Regions from separate parts of the Streptosporangium fragile genome, predicted to be linked through region 1. Evidence: riboswitches for the same ligand, from Rfam matches in the RefSeq annotation. Region 1 holds a riboswitch; each other region holds the start of a gene.

What was found. A riboswitch is a leader RNA that binds a small molecule or an ion and turns the genes downstream of it on or off. The one in region 1 is predicted to bind cyclic di-AMP.
Region 2: linked by a shared signal. The riboswitch ahead of ABD841_RS00850 (C40 family peptidase) and the one ahead of ABD841_RS07145 (CHAP domain-containing protein) in region 1 are both predicted to bind cyclic di-AMP.
Region 3: linked by a shared signal. The riboswitch ahead of ABD841_RS25425 (D-alanyl-D-alanine carboxypeptidase family protein) and the one ahead of ABD841_RS07145 (CHAP domain-containing protein) in region 1 are both predicted to bind cyclic di-AMP.
Region 4: linked by a shared signal. The riboswitch ahead of ABD841_RS36130 (coiled-coil domain-containing protein) and the one ahead of ABD841_RS07145 (CHAP domain-containing protein) in region 1 are both predicted to bind cyclic di-AMP.

What each region holds. Positions count from the first base shown of each region.
Region 1 covers NZ_BAAAVI010000007.1:139,261-143,446, forward strand. The annotation lists gene ABD841_RS07140 (helix-turn-helix transcriptional regulator) at 111-1,007, shown strand; gene ABD841_RS07145 (CHAP domain-containing protein) at 1,192-1,896, opposite strand; cyclic di-AMP (ydaO/yuaA leader) riboswitch at 1,915-2,055, opposite strand; gene ABD841_RS07150 (TetR/AcrR family transcriptional regulator) at 2,576-3,154, opposite strand; gene ABD841_RS07155 (oxidoreductase) at 3,173-4,039, opposite strand.
Region 2 covers NZ_BAAAVI010000001.1:179,155-183,340, forward strand. The annotation lists gene ABD841_RS00845 (LuxR C-terminal-related transcriptional regulator) at 863-1,096, shown strand; gene ABD841_RS00850 (C40 family peptidase) at 1,276-2,325, opposite strand; cyclic di-AMP (ydaO/yuaA leader) riboswitch at 2,331-2,488, opposite strand; gene ABD841_RS00855 (amino-acid N-acetyltransferase) at 2,823-3,491, shown strand; gene ABD841_RS00860 (RDD family protein) at 3,699-4,186, shown strand, end outside.
Region 3 covers NZ_BAAAVI010000042.1:12,230-16,415, forward strand. The annotation lists gene ABD841_RS25415 (hypothetical protein) at 1-1,177, opposite strand, end outside; gene ABD841_RS25420 (hypothetical protein) at 1,600-1,767, shown strand; cyclic di-AMP (ydaO/yuaA leader) riboswitch at 2,057-2,204, shown strand; gene ABD841_RS25425 (D-alanyl-D-alanine carboxypeptidase family protein) at 2,215-3,309, shown strand; gene ABD841_RS25430 (pectate lyase family protein) at 4,086-4,186, shown strand, end outside.
Region 4 covers NZ_BAAAVI010000090.1:3,385-7,570, forward strand. The annotation lists gene ABD841_RS36115 (M50 family metallopeptidase) at 1-58, shown strand, start outside; gene ABD841_RS36120 (MarR family winged helix-turn-helix transcriptional regulator) at 223-744, shown strand; gene ABD841_RS36125 (DinB family protein) at 731-1,240, opposite strand; gene ABD841_RS36130 (coiled-coil domain-containing protein) at 1,414-2,388, opposite strand; cyclic di-AMP (ydaO/yuaA leader) riboswitch at 2,391-2,527, opposite strand; gene galT (galactose-1-phosphate uridylyltransferase) at 2,600-3,679, opposite strand; gene ABD841_RS36140 (DeoR/GlpR family DNA-binding transcription regulator) at 3,676-4,186, opposite strand, start outside.

The sequences.
Region 1 (4,186 bases):
GACCTGGCGATGACCATCGTCCGGCAGGACGCCCGCAGGTGGCAGTGCCCCGCTGTTCCTGGGACCGGCAGGGACAGTCACTCCCGGGGCGGTGGGCCTACCGTTGAGGCATGGACGGAACGAACGCGCTGGGTGAGTTCCTGCGCGCCCGCCGGGCCCAGGTCCGGCCCGAGGACGCCGGGCTTCCCGGCGGCGGCCTGCGCCGGGTACCGGGACTACGCCGCGAGGAAGTCGCCATGCTCGCCGGCATCAGCTCCGACTACTATCTGCGCCTCGAACAGGGCCGCGACCGCAACCCCTCCGAACAGGTCCTCCGATCCCTCGCCCTGGTCCTGCGCCTGGATGCCGACGCCACCGCCCATCTCATCGGGTTGGCGGGCGCGCACCGGGGCGGCCGGCGCCCGTCCGCCCGCACCCGCGCCAAGCGGCCGCGCACACCCGAGCAGGTGCCGTCGAGCATCCTCCGGCTCATCGACGGCTGGACCGGCAACCCCGCCTACGTCCAGAACAAGTTCACCGACCTGCTCGCCGTCAACTCCCTCGCCGCCGCGCTCTCCCCCAACTATGCGCCCGGCGTCAACCTGCTCCAGGCGGTTCTCCTGGACGAGGCCGAACGGGACCTGCGGCGGGACTGGGAGAGGACCGTCGAGGAGGGGGTCGCCAGCCTGCGCGCCCACGTCGGGCCGGACGTCGACAATCCGCGGCTGCAGGAACTCGTCGGGGAGTTGTCCGTACGCAGCGAGCAGTTCCGCCGTTTGTGGGCCCGCCACGACGTACAACCCAAACGCGGACACATCGTCCGTCTGAACCATCCTCAGGTCGGCGAACTCGACCTGCACTCCGACAAACTCACCATCAACGGCACCGACGGCCTGATCCTCGTCGTCTTCCACGCCGAACCCGGCACCCGCAACGCCGAACTCCTCGCCATCCTGGGCAGCCTCACCGCCTCAGGTGACGAGCGGACCCGCCGCGCCACCCACCGGGAGACCCTCGACGGGCAGTGAGCGGCCCGCGGCCGCCGCCGACTCCGGCGGCCCGCACGGAGGACACGGGGCCCGGCGTCCAACGCCCAGGGGCGCCGCTCGGTCGAGCGGCGCCCCTGGGCGTTGCGGGCCGGGTGGGGGTCCGGCGGGTGCCACGGACGGCGCGGGTCACGCGTCGCCGTGGCGGGTGGACGCTGCGCGCGGCCTACCCGGCGTAGACCGGGTAGCCGTAGCCGACGACCTGGGACTTGGGACGGACGCGCTGCTCGACGCGGCCGACGCCGGTGTTGCCCTCGATCGTGGTGATCGTGCCGTCGCCGTTGTCCTTCTTCACGAAGCCGACGTGGTCGATCGCGTCGAGGTTCTTGCTGCCGTTCCAGTCGAAGTAGACCACGGCGCCGGGCTTGGGGGTCTGGCCCCAGTGCTTGTTGGCCTTGAACCACTTGGCGTGGGTGACGGTGTAGGCGTCCCAGCCCATGGTGGGCCGGATGCCCGCCTGCTCGCCGATCCAGGAGACGAACATCGCGCACCAGGGGGCGTTGGCGTAGGCGCGGACGGAGCCGCCGTCACGGGCGACGGTCTCCTTGGCGCGGGAGGAGGACATGTACCAGTCGTGGAACTTGGTCCCGCCACCCTGGGCGTTCTCGCGGATGCCGATCTGCTTGGCGGCCAGCTCCAGGACCTGGGCGGCCGACACCTTGGGCAGCTTCTCCGCCTGGATCTCCAGGGGGGTCTTCGCCGGCGAGGCGCTCTTGGGGGTGTTGACGGACTCGGCGGGCGGGGCGCTCAGCGGGGGGTGGCTGTCGGCGAACGCGGCGGGGGCGGCGATGCCGGCGGTGAGGGCGATGGACGCGCCCAGAACGATCCGCGTGAGGTGGGGGGCGTTGGGGGTGGGGCGGTACTTGGCCATGCGGGGGTTCGACTCCTTGCTTCGCTTCCATTCCGCCTACCGGGTTAGCTGACGGGTTCGGGCTGGGAAGTGCCCTACGGCGCGGTATGCGCTGATTCACCCCAGGAACGTGGTTCCCCGGTTCTGCGACGGGTGTCGCGGATTCGGCGGCCGTGCTCACCGGGACGAGGTCCGCCCAGGTGAAGCGCGGTCGGGCAATGTGACGGCAACGCTCAGGTCTCGATAGACCTAGGCGTTCGCCACGAACGAGATGAAGCTACGGGATTCGGACAGAAGATTACAAATGCGACACATTGCCATCGCTTGGTACTACGTCCGAAAACGGGGGGTACAACAGGGCGCCACCCGGCCGGAGGAAAGGGGTGGCGGAGGTCCGTTCCGGCGCCGGACGCGCCGGATCCGGCCGCCGGAGTGAAGGGGTGATCCGGGGCCGGAACCCCGCTGTGCGCGGGGATTCCGGCCCGCTTCGCGAGTCGGCCGATCTTCGTCGGCGGGCGCGACGGAAGCCGGGCGGGGGTGCCCCGCCGGGCCGTTCCATGGTCACGATTTAATCGAACACGATTTCGATAGTAAAAAGTGTGGTGAAGGTACGCACAGCATCATGAAAGCCATGGAAAGGTCACAGTGATCTCCGGCCCTCCGGAGAGTGCTCCGGGGGCACGACCGCCGCTGAGCGGTCTCACTCCCCGGGAGCCGACCAGGCGCGGATCAGGGGGAGCAGGAACCGGTCGACCGTCTCCTCGGCGAACGCCCGGTCGAGCGGTCTGCCGGTGAAGAACAGGCGATGCCACACCATCGCCTCGGTGACCTTCCTGATCTCCGCCGGATCGACGTGGCCCGGCAGCTCGCCGCGCTCCCTGGCGCGGTCGAGCAGCGGCGTGGTGCCCGTGATATCGGGCCTGGGCACGTGGTCGCGCAGGGCGGCGGCCAGCTCGGGGGAGACGAGCAGCGCCGTGAACAGGCCGAAGATCATGGCGTGCTTCTGCTCCACGACCCGGCAGAAACCGGCCACGACCTCGACCAGGTCGCCGCGCATCGACCCGGTGTCGGGTGGGGCCGGGACGTCGCTCTCCAGGTGGTTGCAGACCAGGTCGACGACCAGGGCCTCCTTGCCCGGCCAGCGACGGTAGATCGTCGCCTTGCTGGCGCTGGCCCGCTTGGCGATCTGGTCGATGGACATCCGGTCGTACCCGACCTCGGACAGCAACTCCAGGGTCGCGTCCAGAATCGCCCGCTCCCGCAGGGGGTCAAGACGCAAGGTGCCTCCGCTGGATCGTCAGTGCTGCCGGGCCACCTCGAATCGTACGCCGGTCAGCTCCTCGGAGACCTCCCACAGTCGCCGGGCCAGCGCCGTATCCGTCGCCTGCGGTGAGCGGCGCACCGCCTTCAGGCCCGGGCCGACGAACTCCCCGCCCTTCGCGTCGGGGGAGGTGGCCGCGTAAAGGGAAGGTACGGCGCCCTTGGCGGGTGACTGCATCACCAGGCGCAGCAGGGCGTTGACCGGCCCCAGCTTCACGATCCCGGTGGCCGTCGCGCCCGGGTGGCTCGCCAGGCTCAGCAGGCCCACGCCCGCGGCGTCGGCGCGGCGCTGCAGTTCCGTGGCGAACAGCAGGTTGGCGAGCTTGGAACGCCCGTAGGCGGAGAACCTGCCGTACCGGCGCTCCAGGCCCAGGTCGTCGAAGTCGATCCTGCCCATGGCGTGCGCGTCGCTGGAGACCGTGACCACCCGGGCCCCCGGGCGGGCGAGCAGGCGGGGCAGGAGCAGCCCGGTCAGCGCGAAGTGGCCGAGATGGTTGGTGCCGAACTGGGCCTCGAACCCGTCGGCGGTGGTCCGCCGGGGGATCATGCCGATCCCGGCGTTGTTGACCAGCAGGTCCAGCGGCTCCTCGACGGTCGCCGCGAACGCGCGCACCGAGCCCAGGTCGGCCAGGTCCAGCGCGCCGATCTCGACGGCCGCTCCCGGGACCGCCGACCTGATCGTCTCCAGCGCGGCCCGGCCCCGCCCGGGGTCACGCGCGGTCAGGACGACCCTCGCGCCGTGCCGGGCCAGCTCCAGCGCCGTCGGCAGGCCGATGCCGCCGGTGGCCCCGGTGACCACCGCGGTGCGGCCGGTCAGGTCGGGGATGTCGTCGGGAGTCCACATCGCTCGCTCCTCGTGGTGTACGAAACGGTTCCGTACACCACGGTAGGGGGTGTCACAAGTGGGCGCAAGCGCGCGTAGTCGGCTGTTCACCCCCAGTTCCCGGGGGTGTAAGATCGCCAAGTTACGTTGAGGCGGTCGTGAACGGGT
Region 2 (4,186 bases), on a different contig from region 1:
CCGGACCGGCCGGTGCCGGATCCGGCGCCGCCACGGGCGCCGGCACCTCTCCGGGCGGGCCGGCGGTGTCCGGCCACGCCCCGGCACCTCTCCGGGCGGGCCGGCCGCGTCCGGCCACGCCCCGGCACCTCGCCGCTGTGGATCGGCGTTCCGCGCGACTCCGCGTCCTGAGGGACGAGCCCGGTGGCAAGCCGGGGCGGCGGATCGTAACGGTGAGACTTCTCCGCCGTCCGCAGCGCGCCGGCGAAGCCAGGGGCGGGCGGGCCGTACCCGGGAGGTCGAGGACGCCCGCCGCGCTCCCGGCTCCCCGCCCAATTGCGGTCGCGTTACCGCATGGCGCGAAAACCGCATTTCACCCGTGCTCTATACCGCGGGGCGGTTGGCCCTCGGGGATAGTCGCCGAATGCCGCAAAGGCGCTCGCGTGGCCTTCCCATTGGAGGATGATTTCCCCGGTACCGTCAAGCCGGCGGGTGACGTGGCGGCCGAAGAGCGCCGGAAGTAGATCGTCTTTTCCGGGGAAATGCCGCGGGGCCGTGCCCGTCCCGCCGTGGGCCTGCGGGGATCCCCGCGACGACGGCTCCGGCGAAAGTTTGTTCTGTGAAGGCTCCGATTGCCGCAGCCGGCGGGCGGTTGCGGGCCTGCGCCTCGGCGTTGCCACGACTTAACCACAAAGGCGCTGACATATCATGAGTACTTCACGTTGCACGTACTATGTCAATAGCGCGCGCGCCCCATGAAGGGCGGAACTTGACGACCTTTGAACGAGGCGTTTACCGTTCCTGACGGGCGGTATTGATTCCCGGCGTCTTCACGTCCGGATTCCTGTAGTGGGGGGAGTGACTCTAGATGGCATATCCGGAAGTGGATTCGCGCCATGGCGACAGCCCCCTGGGCCTGAGCGATATCAGTCTCAGCGACGATGACCTCGTGCTGCTGGCGGAGCTCGCCAAGGGCGTCACCGTCGACCGGGTGGGGCGCCGTCTCGACATCAGCGGCCGGACCGTCAGGCGCAGGCTCAGGGGCATCTGCGACCGCATCGGCGTCGCCACGGCGATCGAGGCCGTGGCCTGGGCGGCCCGCCGCCGCCTCATCTAGACATCCGCGTCGCCGGGGCCCCGGCGGACGGCCGTCCGTCCCCGCGCGCCGCCCAGGCGGCGTGACAGGGCCGTGCGGAGGCCCCGGACCGTCCGCACGGGAGCCGAAGTCGCGCTCGGTCGCACTCCGGTGCGGAGGCGAAGACCTGACGCGGCCCCGCCGCGCCCGCCCGGACGGGATCAGTCGGCGATGCGCACGCCGCCGGCGAAGGGCCGGTTCTCGATGCTGGCGATGTGGATGACGTCACCGGTGCGCGGCGCGTGGACCATCAGGCCGCCGCCGATGTAGATCCCCACGTGGTGCAAGTCGTTGTAGAAGAAGACCAGGTCGCCCGGGCGTAGCTGGTCTTTGGAGATGCGGGTGCCGGCGGCCCACTGGTCACCGGTGTAGTGCGGCAGGCTGATGCCGACCTTCTGGTAGGCCCACATGACCAGTCCGGAGCAGTCGAAGCCGTGGGGGCCCTCGGCGCCCCAGACGTAGGGCTTGAGCTGCTGGGTGAGTGCCCAGCGGGCGGCCTCGGCGGCCTTGCCGCTGCCCGGGATGGGCACGTCGACCTTCACCCGGGCGCCCCGGCCGCTGGCGGCCCGCTCCCGGACCTCGCTGAACAGGCTGCTCTCGACCCGCGCGACCAGGCGCTCGATCCTGGTGCGCTTCTTGTCGATGTCGGCCAGGAGCTTCTCGACCTCGTCGGTTCTGGCCTTGGCGCTGGCCTGCGCCTGCTGGGCGGCCTCGATCGCCCGGCCCACCTGGGCGACCTCCTCGCTCTGCTGCTGTTGCAGGGCGTAGGCGGTGGTGGCCTGGTCGAGGAAGGCGTCGGGGTCGGTCGCCTGGCTGAAGGCGAGACCGGGGCTCAGACCGCCCGACATGTAGTTGCTCTGGGCCAGGAGGGTGGCCTTGGTGCGCCGGGCCTCCAGCTCGGACTCGCTGACCGCGAGGGTCTTCTTGGCGCTTTCGGCGGCGCGCTGCGCCTGCTTGAGCTTGACCCGCTCCCCGTTGTACTGCTCGGTGAGCATGCCGATCTCGTTGTGCAGCTTCTCGGCCTGGTCGGCCAGTTCCTGGAGGCTGGGCTGGGGGTCGGCGGTGGCCGCGACGAGCGGGGTGCCGAAGGTCAGGGCGGCGAAGGCCAGCCCGATGACCGCGATGCGGCGACGGAGCCCGCGCGATGTGCGTTCTCGACCGCGGGCGTCACGGCCCGCATGTCCTTGTCCGCGGCCGCGCGTGCGCTTCACCAACAGGCTCCTCTCCTCGGCCGCCTACCGGGTTAGCTGACGGGTTCGGGCCGGAGGCAGCCCTACCAGGTGCGCCGGTGGCACCCGGATTCACCCCGGGGACTTCGTGGAGAAGGTGGGTCCCCGGCTCCCCCGGGGGCGGGGGATTCGGCGGGTCAGGCTTTCACGTCTCTGACATCGAGCACGGACATTAGTGCACCGGAGGTTCTTGCTCAACCAGAACTGCGAACCTGGTAGAGCTCGCGCAACTGAAATGTCACGGAAGGATCACGTCATGTCAAGGTCCCCGTGCCCATTACGCTGCCTTTCTCTTTCGCGCGACGTGTGTGACGTCTGTCGTCGCAGGTCCGAAGGGAGACGGAAGATGAGATACGACACACTCGTGATCCGTGGGGGTCGTGGGGGAATCCGGCGGCGAACGGTCATCCGGCGGTAGCGAGGGGAAGTTTAAGGATGAGCCGTAATTAAGGTTCACCGAGGACGTACGCTGATCAGTCATGGACCAGGTTGCGGAGCATTCCCCCGTCGTGGCCGCGGACGCCGTCGCGAGCGGGGAGCGGCCCTCTCGATCCGGGGGGGAGAAGGCGGAGCGGGCCCCGTCCGGCCCGGGGGCCGCCGGGGTCGTCGTCCGCCGTGCCCGCACCCCGGACGTCCGCGCCATCCGCCGGCTCGTCGACACTTACGGCGGGGCCGGCCCGCGCCTGCTGGAGAAGGCCACCGTCACCCTCTACGAGGACATCCAGGAGTTCTGGGTCGCCACCGACGGGACGGGGCGGGTCCTCGGCTGCGGGGCGCTCCATGTGCTCTGGGAGGACCTCGCCGAGATCCGCACCGTCGCGGTCGACCCCGACTGCCGGGGGATGGGGATCGGCCACCGGATCGTCTCGGCGCTCATCCGCACCGCCGTGGAACTGGGTCTGCGGCGGGTCTTCTGCCTCACCTTCGAGGTCGACTTCTTCGCCCGCCACGGATTCCGGGAGATCCAGGGCACGCCCGTCTCACCGGAGGTCTACGCGGAGCTTCTCGCGTCGTACGACGAAGGCGTCGCCGAGTTCCTCGACCTGGAGCACGTCAAGCCCAACACCTTGGGAAACACCCGCATGCTGCTTCATCTGACACGCGAGCCGGACTCTCCTGACAGTGGGGCTGACTCAACGGAAAGGTGACTGTTGATACCTATCTCGATACCTTGTGCAGCAGCAAGCATGTGAGTCTGACATATGCCACATGCGCAGTCTAAGTGAGGTGACGCGGTGAGCACCGGACAGCCGCCGTATCCACAGGATGATCCCGACCGCGATCGCACACCGTCGGGACAGCCGGATTACGGACAGCACAACGTGGGTCGAGCCCCCGGTCAGCACGACCCCGATGTGACAGTTGTGGGATATCGGTCGGAGGCCTCACAGCCGAACACCGGTCCCGGTCAGGCCCAGCCCGGCTACGGGCAGCAGGGGTACGGCCAGCAGCCCGGTTACGGTCAGCAGCAGGGGTACGGGCAGCAGCCCGGCTACGGGCAGCAGGCTCAGCCCGGCTACGGCCAGCAGGCCGCCCAGCCGGGTTACGGGCAGCAGGCCGCCCAGCCCGGCTATGGCCAGCAGGCCGCCCAGCCCGGCTACGGGCAGCAGGGGTACGGCCAGCAGCCCGGCTACGGCCAGCAGGGCGCCACGGGCGCGTACGGCCAGCAGCCCGGCTACGGGCAGCAGGCTCAGCCCGGCTACGGCCAGCAGGCCGCCCAGCCGGGTTACGGGCAGCAGGCCGCCCAGCCCGGCTATGGCCAGCAGGGGTACGGCCAGCAGGCCGACTACGGCCAGCAGCAGTCGTACGGGCAGCCCGACTACGGCCAGCCGGGTTACGGGCA
Region 3 (4,186 bases), on a different contig from region 1:
GCGCGTCGGCGAGCCGGACCTCGCCCTCCGCCCGGAAGCCTCCGGAGCACGACAGCCCGCCTCCGACCGTGACGCCGCCGGCGTCCAGGGCGATCCTGCCGGCCGGGCTCGAATCCGGCGTGGTCAGCTGTGCGCCGGTCAGGTTCAGCGACCCGGCGATACGCGCCTGCGACAGGTCCACCCGGCCGCACGCGGTGAGCTCGCGCGCCTCGAGGGTGCCCTCGACCTGGAGTTCGGCGGCCTGGAGCGCGTCCCCGCCGGGATGGGTCAGGGTGGCGCCGTCCAGGCTGAGCTCCCGATCGACCCGGGAGTTGGCCAGCCGTACGATGCCCGTCACGGTGAATCCACTGCCCAGGTACAGTCCGCCCTCGGCGGTGATGCGGGAACCGAGCAGGGCCATCCGACCGGGATGGGCGATCGTGCTTCCGGTGAAGCTGAACGGCCCGGTCACCCGGGTGTTGCGCGCTCTGACCATCCCGGTGACCCTCATCCACCGGCAGAAGACACTGCCGTCGGCGACCAGCCCGTCCAGCACGAGCGCCGGGCCGTCGGCCGGGGCGAAGCGCGCCTCATCCATGATCACAGTGCCGGTCACCCGGGCGTCGGACAGCCGGACCTGGCCCACGGCTCTCAGCCCGATCGCGGACAGGCCGCGGCCCGCCTGCAGCCGGTCGCAGTCGACCGCGCCGACCCGCGCGTGGCTCAGCGTGAGGCTTCCCGTCACCTGGGTTCCCCGCAGTTCCAGCAGGCCGGTGCAGACACAGGCCTCCAGCCGCAGGTGCCCGTCGATCTGCGCGTTGGATCCCGACAGACCCGGCAGATGAGAGCGTTTGAAGCTCAGCTGCGAACACCGGGCCCAGTACAGGCTCGGATCCCGCTCGAAGAAGCACGACAGGAACCGAGCCGAGTGACGGACCGTGGAGTAGGCGAGGTCCACCCGCTCGGTGATCCGGGCCCCCTTGAGCCTCATCGCCGGGATCCGGTGCGACCGCGGCGCCTCCTCGCTCATCAGCAGAGCGGCGATCACCCGGCCACGGACCGTCCGCTCCGCGCCCCAGGCAGCCCCCGCCGCCGGGTCGTCCTCTGCCGGATCCCCGGTCGTGAAGTCGACCTCCTCCCCGTGTGGAAAGGCCTCCCACACCCGGAGCTCGGCCTCGGACAGATCCTCAACACGCACGTCGTCCCCTCACCCGAACGCGGTCATTCCCTTGATCACCTATGCCATGTCGAGGATTACCATCCGGCGCTCCGTTGACGCCATCCTTACCATCGCGTTGGCGGCCCGGGTCGGCCCGCGCGGGGTAAGCCGTCACCGGGCGCGGGGTACGCGCCGCCGGCGGCTCCTCCGCTCCCCGAAGGACCGCGCACCGGCCGGGCGGGGAATCCGGGCGTGTTTCCGGCGCCCCGGGCGGCGTACGAGCCGCGTCGGCGCGGAGGGCCGGCGGCTGCGGCGGCCCCGCCGGGCGACCGCCGGTCAACGTCTCCCCTGTCCGGGCCGCGGCGCAGACGCGATCACCCCGCCTCGCCGGGCAACCCGCCCGCACGGAACCGTATCCTTGGAGCAGCCTCGCCTCTCATCCCACACAAGCGGTGATCTTCATGTACGAGATCGTCTCGGCTCTGGCGCCTCCCGCCATCGTCGCCACTGTCTTCCTGCTCGGCGTACGGGCGGTCCTGAAGCACGAGCGGGCGGACCGGGCGCGGGAAAGACGCCAGCCCGCCGGACCTCCCGTGAAGCTCGCGAAGGAGACCGGCTCCGAGGAGTAGGACGCCGGAAGGCGACGCCCGCTCCGGGCCCGTCGGAGGGGTACGCGGCCCGGAGCGGGCGATCCGTTCTCCGCGGTGGCGGGGCGACGCGGGGTTCGGGGGGATCAGGCCGGGCCGCCGGTCCCCGCGCACGACAAGACGCGGCACCTTTTGTCCCATTTGCGGATTTATGTGCGGTTATATTACTTTCTAGGGAATCGCGGCAGACGCAGGCACGACCATCCGGCCGCACCCGTTGCCGTTTCGTTGCCCGGACCGTGTGTCCCCGGCGGGCCCTTCCCGCCGGGACGGCGCACGGCCGCCGAATCCGCACCTCGCGGAGCCGGGGACCCATCCCTTCGGGGTGAATCGGAGCGCCAGCCCCCGAGCTGCGCCCCGTAGGGCACTTCCCAGCCCGAACCCGTCAGCTGACCCGGTAGGCGGCATGGAAGCAAGGACCAACCCATCATGCCCAAGCACCGGCTTGCCTCCTCCCCGAAGAACCGCCTGAACCTCTCCCCGGACCGCCCGGACTTCCCGGAGAACCGGCTGGGTCTCCCGAAGAACCGGCTGGGTCACGCACTCGTGGGCGCCGTCGTCGCCGTCGGTACCGTGGCCTCCGGTGCCGCCACCGCGCAAGCCGCCACCGTGCAGACCGGCGCCCCGCAGACCGGCGCCGCCACCGTGCAGACCGGCGCCCCGCAGACCGGCGCCGGGACGCTCCTCCCGCTGACCCCGCCCGCCGGCGGTGAGGCCGCCCGCAGCAAGGCACCGGCGGTGCTCGGACGCGCGGCCTATCTGGTCGACGCCTCGACGGGCGACGTCAGGCTCAGCAAGGGGGCCGACCGGCGAATGCCGGTGGCCAGCCTGACCAAGGTGATGACCGCATACATCGTGCTCAGGGAGGCTAGGCCGACGGACACGGTCACGATCACGCCGGAGGACGTGTGGTACGCACAGGCCGGTGGAGGCACCAGCGCGTACCTGCGCGTGGGAGACCGGCTCTCCGTCGAGGACCTCCTGTACGGCCTGATGCTTCCCTCGGGCGCGGACGCCGCCCACGCGCTGGCCCGCGCCTACGGTCCCGGGGTCGCCGGATTCACCGCGAAGATGAACGCCACCGCGCGCGAGCTCGGGATGCGCGACACCAGGTACCTCAACGCCGACGGGCTGCCCACCCCCGAGGGCGAGGGCTATTCCACCGCGCGGGACCAGACCCGGCTGGCCGAGATCGCGCTGCGCAACCCGGCCCTGGTGAAGATCACCTCCACCCGGCGCCACACGACCCCCAGGACAGCCGATCACCGCGCCTACACCTGGCACAACACCAACAAGCTGCTCGGCTCACCGGGCGCGCTCGGCCTGAAGACGGGTTTCACCCGCGCCGCGGGCTACAGCCTGGCCTTCGCCGCCGACAGCCACAACCACCGGCTGGTCGGCGTGATCCTCGGCGAGACGGTCTCCGGCCGGCGGTTCCAGACCGCCCGGGCACTCCTGGACTGGGCGGCGCGCGAGACGACGGCGGGCGACGGCCGCGGCGGGAGTGCCCGGAACCACCGGTGACGGGCGACGTCGGCGCGCTCCCGGGAGAGCCCGACGGCGCTGTCCGGCGGCCCGCGGAAGGTGCTGGTGATCTTGCCCTACGGCGTGCCGTGCGGCGTAGCCGATGAGTGCCTGCCCGCGTCGGCGAAGGCGTAGCCGGCGCCGGCGGGCACCCGCAACCCGCCCTCGGCCGCCTGCGGCAAGCGCGTCGAGGCGCCCGGCGGGGGGCGACGGCGACGCCGGCGCAGAGGGCGCTCACCGAACGGTCGAAGGCGGTGGGGCCGCCCGGCGGGGGCGCCACCCGCCCGCCGGGCCGTACCGCCCCGGCGACGGGGCCGCCCCGGGAAACCTCCGCGTGTTCGCGGGGAAATTTTCGCGTTACGTCCCACCCGGGCGGACGGGTTCTCACCTGGAAGAACGCGTTCCCGCCGGGCGGGTGGCCGGGCTGCCGCCCGGACGGGGACGAACTCGGCGCTTGACCCGTCCCTTACCGGGGGCGTACAAGTGCGAAAAGAGTTGGATAGCGCTTTCCCACCCTTCATCCCCGGGCGCCGCCCGGGACCCGTCCGCACGTGCTCCGGCGGAGGCCTGACCCTGTCCAAGGCCTGCGCCGGCGGTGGCGGACGGGCTCCGGCGACGCCCGGCGGACACCGTTCGCCAGGGCCTCCGGCCATGCCGGCACGTGACCGCGGAGCGCGGCCACGCCGACGTCACCGGTTCGGGCCCCGGCGCAAGGCCATGGTCCGACCGGGCCGGAGCACGGCCCGGTCGGCACTGACGGAACTGGAGGTTCCACGGTGCGCAGAAGGAAAGAGCTCCGCGCCAACTCACTGCTCGCCGCGCTCGCGGCGGCCCTCGCCGTCATGGTGCTCGGGGCGATGGCGCTGCTGGCGGTGCC
Region 4 (4,186 bases), on a different contig from region 1:
CATGGCCGGTCTGCTGATGTACGCCGACCTGGTCAACCCGGTCCGTCTCTCCGGCTGACCCCGTTCCGCCGCGCCGCCGTACGTACGCCGACGCCGCGTGGCACCGTACGGTTCGTGCCGTCTCGTGCGGTTCGCGGCGCCCGGTACGGTGCCGCGCTCCCGTCGCCGCTCCGGTGCCCGGGGCCGGGCACCGGTCGCGCCCGCAGGCGTTAGGGTTGCGCCGTGGATGACGGGACGCCTGGAGCGCTGATCGACGTGGCGCTGTTCCGGCTACGCCGGATGTGGTCGCGGCCGCTGCGCCCGCGCAGGGCGGGGGAGTCGCAGCGCCCGGTGCAGATGTCGAACGTGATGGTCGTGCACGCCGTGCACAAGCTCGCCCTGGACGTGCCCGAGGTCACCGTGGGCGCCGTCGCCGAGCAGCTGGACGTCGATCCGTCCACCGCCAGCAGACTGGTCAACGACGCCATCGGCGCCGGGTTCGTCGCGCGGGAAGAGTCGGCGGTGGACGCCAGGCGGGCCCGGCTGGTGCTCAGCGACCGGGGCCGCAGGGTGCTCGACGCCGTCGTCCGGCACCGGCGGACCTACCTGGACGGGCTGATGGCCGACTGGGCCGAATCCGACCGCGAGACCTTCGCCCGCCTGCTCGCCCGCTTCGCGGAGGCGGCCGCGGCCCGCCCGGCGAACCTGGCCAACCTCGACCAGGTGATCGCCGAGGCGCTGGAGGGGCCCGCTACTCGCCGGTGACCCCGTCGATCCGCTGGCGGATGATGTCGGCGTGCCCGTTGTGCCGGGCGTACTCCTCGATCATGTGGACGAGGATCCAGCGCAGCGAGACGTCCTGGTCATGGCGCTGCCCCTTGCCGATGGTGTCCAGCGGCAGCCCCGCCGACAGCTCCCTGGCGTGCGCGATCTCCGCTTGCCACCTGTCGAAGGCGTGCTCGGCCGTGGGGCTGGTCTCCAGGGTGTCGAAGTCGCCGTCCGGGTCGTCGTCGGAGTAGTAGATCCCGACCGTGCCCTCGCCGTTGAGCACGTTACGGAACCAGCTGCGCTCGACGTCGGTCATGTGCCGGACCAGACCCAGCAGCGACAGCGTGGACGGCTCGGCCGCGCGCAGGCGCAGCTGCTCGTCCGTCAGTCCCGCGCATTTGACGGCCAGGGTCTCCCGGTGCCAGTCGAGCCACGCGTGCAGCATCGGGCCCTCGTCGGCGATGAAAGGGGGATCAATCCGAGTATCGGTCATGGTGTCCCATCCTTTCGGGCATCACCACCGCTGTCACGTCCTTTTTCCGCCACCGACCTCGTATTCCGCAGGCCCCGGAGCGCGGCGCGGATTCCGCCGGGACCGCCCGCCGAGGGTCGGGACCGCCCGCCGCCGGAGGCCGATTCCGCCCGTCGGCGGCCGGGTCCGGCCGCTCAGAACATCGAGATGTGCGGGTGGTCGTAGTGGTTGGCGGTGATGCCGCCGCGGTCGGACATGAAGCGCCAGCCGGAGCCGTGGTTGATGCGCTGGCGCCAGATCACGTACTTGACGCCGAGCTTGGCCCGGTTCTTGAGGGCCCAGGCGGAGATCTCGTCGCCGAGCTTGAGGTTGGCCGCGGTGGGCATCGCGCCGCCGGTGCTCATCATGAAGTCGCAGGCGCGCCCCAGCGGGTGCTCGCCGCCGTCGTTGGTGGGCCGGTAGCAGCCGACCGTGTACGGGAGGTCGAAGCGCCTCTTGATGGCGTCGCGCATGATGCGGGTCCGGTCGGTGATGTTGTCGGCGCCGGTGGGGAGCTGGGGAGCCCAGGTACCGTCGGCGCGGCGGCCGGAGCCCACGGGGACGAGCCGGTCGAGTTTGTCCTTGATGTCGTCGATCAGGTCCTCGGCCTCGTCGCGCTGGGACTGTACCTCCTTGGCCTCCTCCTTGATCTCGTCGGTGAGCCGGGCCGCCCTCTCGGCGGCCTGCTCCCTGCGGCCGAGGCTGTCGGCGAAGCCCTGCAGGTGGGCGCTCTGCTGGGCGGTGAGCTGCTCCATCACCGCGGCACCGCTCAGATCGGGGGCGAACAGCAGGGAGGGCAGGCTTCCCGCGCTGCTCTGGTAGCGCAGCTGGACGATGGAGTCGACCTCCTGCTTGGCCGCCGCGTACTCCTCCTCCGCCCGCTGCAGGTTCCTCTTGGCGACGGCTTCGGCCTTCTGTGCCTTCTGGAGCGACTCGCGCTTGGCCGCGTAGGACTCGATCAGCTTGTCGATCTTCTTGTTGAGCTTGGCCAGCTCGGCGCGGAGTTCGGCCTCGGTCGGCTTGGGCTCCGCGCTGCCCGCGGTGGGGGCACCGAGCGTGAACGCGGCTGCCGAGCCGAGGCAAAGGATCCAGACCGCATGACGACGGAACGTGGGGGACGGTGCCGCCACGACTCTCCTCTCCTTCCGCCTACCGGGTTAGCTGACGGGTTCGGGCTGGAGGAAGCCCTTCCACCGAAGTGGTTTCACCCCAGGTGCGGTGGTTCCCCGGCTCTCGGGCGAGGCGCCTGAGATTAGGCATATCAGCAGTTAGAGCTGATGTGGGAAGGATAGTAGTGGTAAACCGAAAGTCATGCGACTGCAATCCGAGACCAATAAGTGATCAATCCGTGACGACGGAGCGCAGAAGTTGTGCTGTCTCTTCGGGTAGCACATCGTTCACGAATGCTCCCATGGCCGACTCCGATCCGGCGAGATACTTCAGCTTGTTCGCCGCGCGGCGGATGCTGAAGAGCTCCATGTGGGCATACGCCAGGTCGCGGCCGACATTCACCGGAGCCTGGTGCCAGGCCGCGATGTACGGCATCGGCATGTCGAACAACCCGTCGAGGCGGCGCAGGACGTCGGTGTAGAGGGGGCCGAACGCCGCACGCTCGGCGGGCTCCAGACCTCCCAGGTCGGGCACCCGGCGGTGCGGGTAGAGGTGCACCTCGACGGGCCAGCGCGCCGCGGCCGGCACGAAAGCGGTCCAGTGCTCGTTCGAGGCGACGACCCGGACCCCCGCCTCCCGTTCGGCGGCGAGCACGTCGGCGAACAGGTTGCCGCCGGTCCGCTCCCGATGGCGCTCGGCCGCCCCGAAGGTCAGCCTGGTGCGCGGGGTCACGTACGGGTAGGCGTAGATCTGGCCGTGCGGGTGGGTCAGCGTGATGCCGATCTCCGCCCCCCGGTTCTCGAAGCAGAACACCTGCTCCACGCCCGGCATCGCCGACAGCTCGGCCGTCCGGTCGATCCACGCCTCCATGACCAGCTCGACCTGCTCGGGGGAGAGCCGGGAGAAGGAGGAGTCGTGCTCGGAGGTGAAACAGACCACCTCGCAGCGGCCGGCCCCCGGGCGGACCTCGCTCAACCCGCCGACCTGCCCGTACGTCCCCGGCTGGGCGGAGAAGGACGGGAAGCGGTTCTCGAAGACCACCACCTCGTACTCGGCGGACGGGATCTCGGTCGGGCGGCCGGGGACGGACGGGCACAGCGGGCACTCACTGGCCGGGGGTAGGAAGGTGCGGCCCTGGCGGTGGCCGGCCATCGCGATCCACTCCTCGGTGAGCGGGTCGTAGCGCAGCTCCGAGGCCGGCGGGCGGGGCGGCAGGTCGCGCTCGTCGACCGCGCTGCGGTCCGCGTCGTCCCGCCGGTCGAAGTAGAACAGCTCACGGCCGTCGGCCAGGTGGGTGATGGTGCGCTTCATCGGCTCAGGGTCTCGCTCTCCTGCTGCGGTTCTGTGATGATCAGCTCGCCCACCGCGGCGGCCAGCTCCTCGCGGGCCTCCTCCGGAAGGCCGGAGTCGGTGACCACGACGTGGGCCTCGGACAGCTCGGCGATCGTGCTGATCCCGACCGTGCCCCACTTGGTGTGGTCGGCGGGCACCACCAGCCGGTGCGCGGAGGCGACCAGTGCCCGGTTGGTCTCGGCCTCCAGCAGGTTGGGCGTGGTGAACCCGGCGCGGGTGCTCATCCCGTGCACCCCGAGGAACAGCGTGTCGACGTGAAGCCCCCGGATCGCCGCCACCGCGACCGGGCCCACCAGGGCGTCGGAGGGGGTGCGGACCCCGCCGGTCAGCACGACCGTGCGGTCGGCCCTGGGAGCGCGGTGGAAGACGTCGGCGATCCGGATCGAGTTGGTGATCACGGTGAGCTCCGGTACCTCCACCACGAAGTGGGCGAGCGTCCAGGTGGTCGTCCCGGCGGAGAGCGCG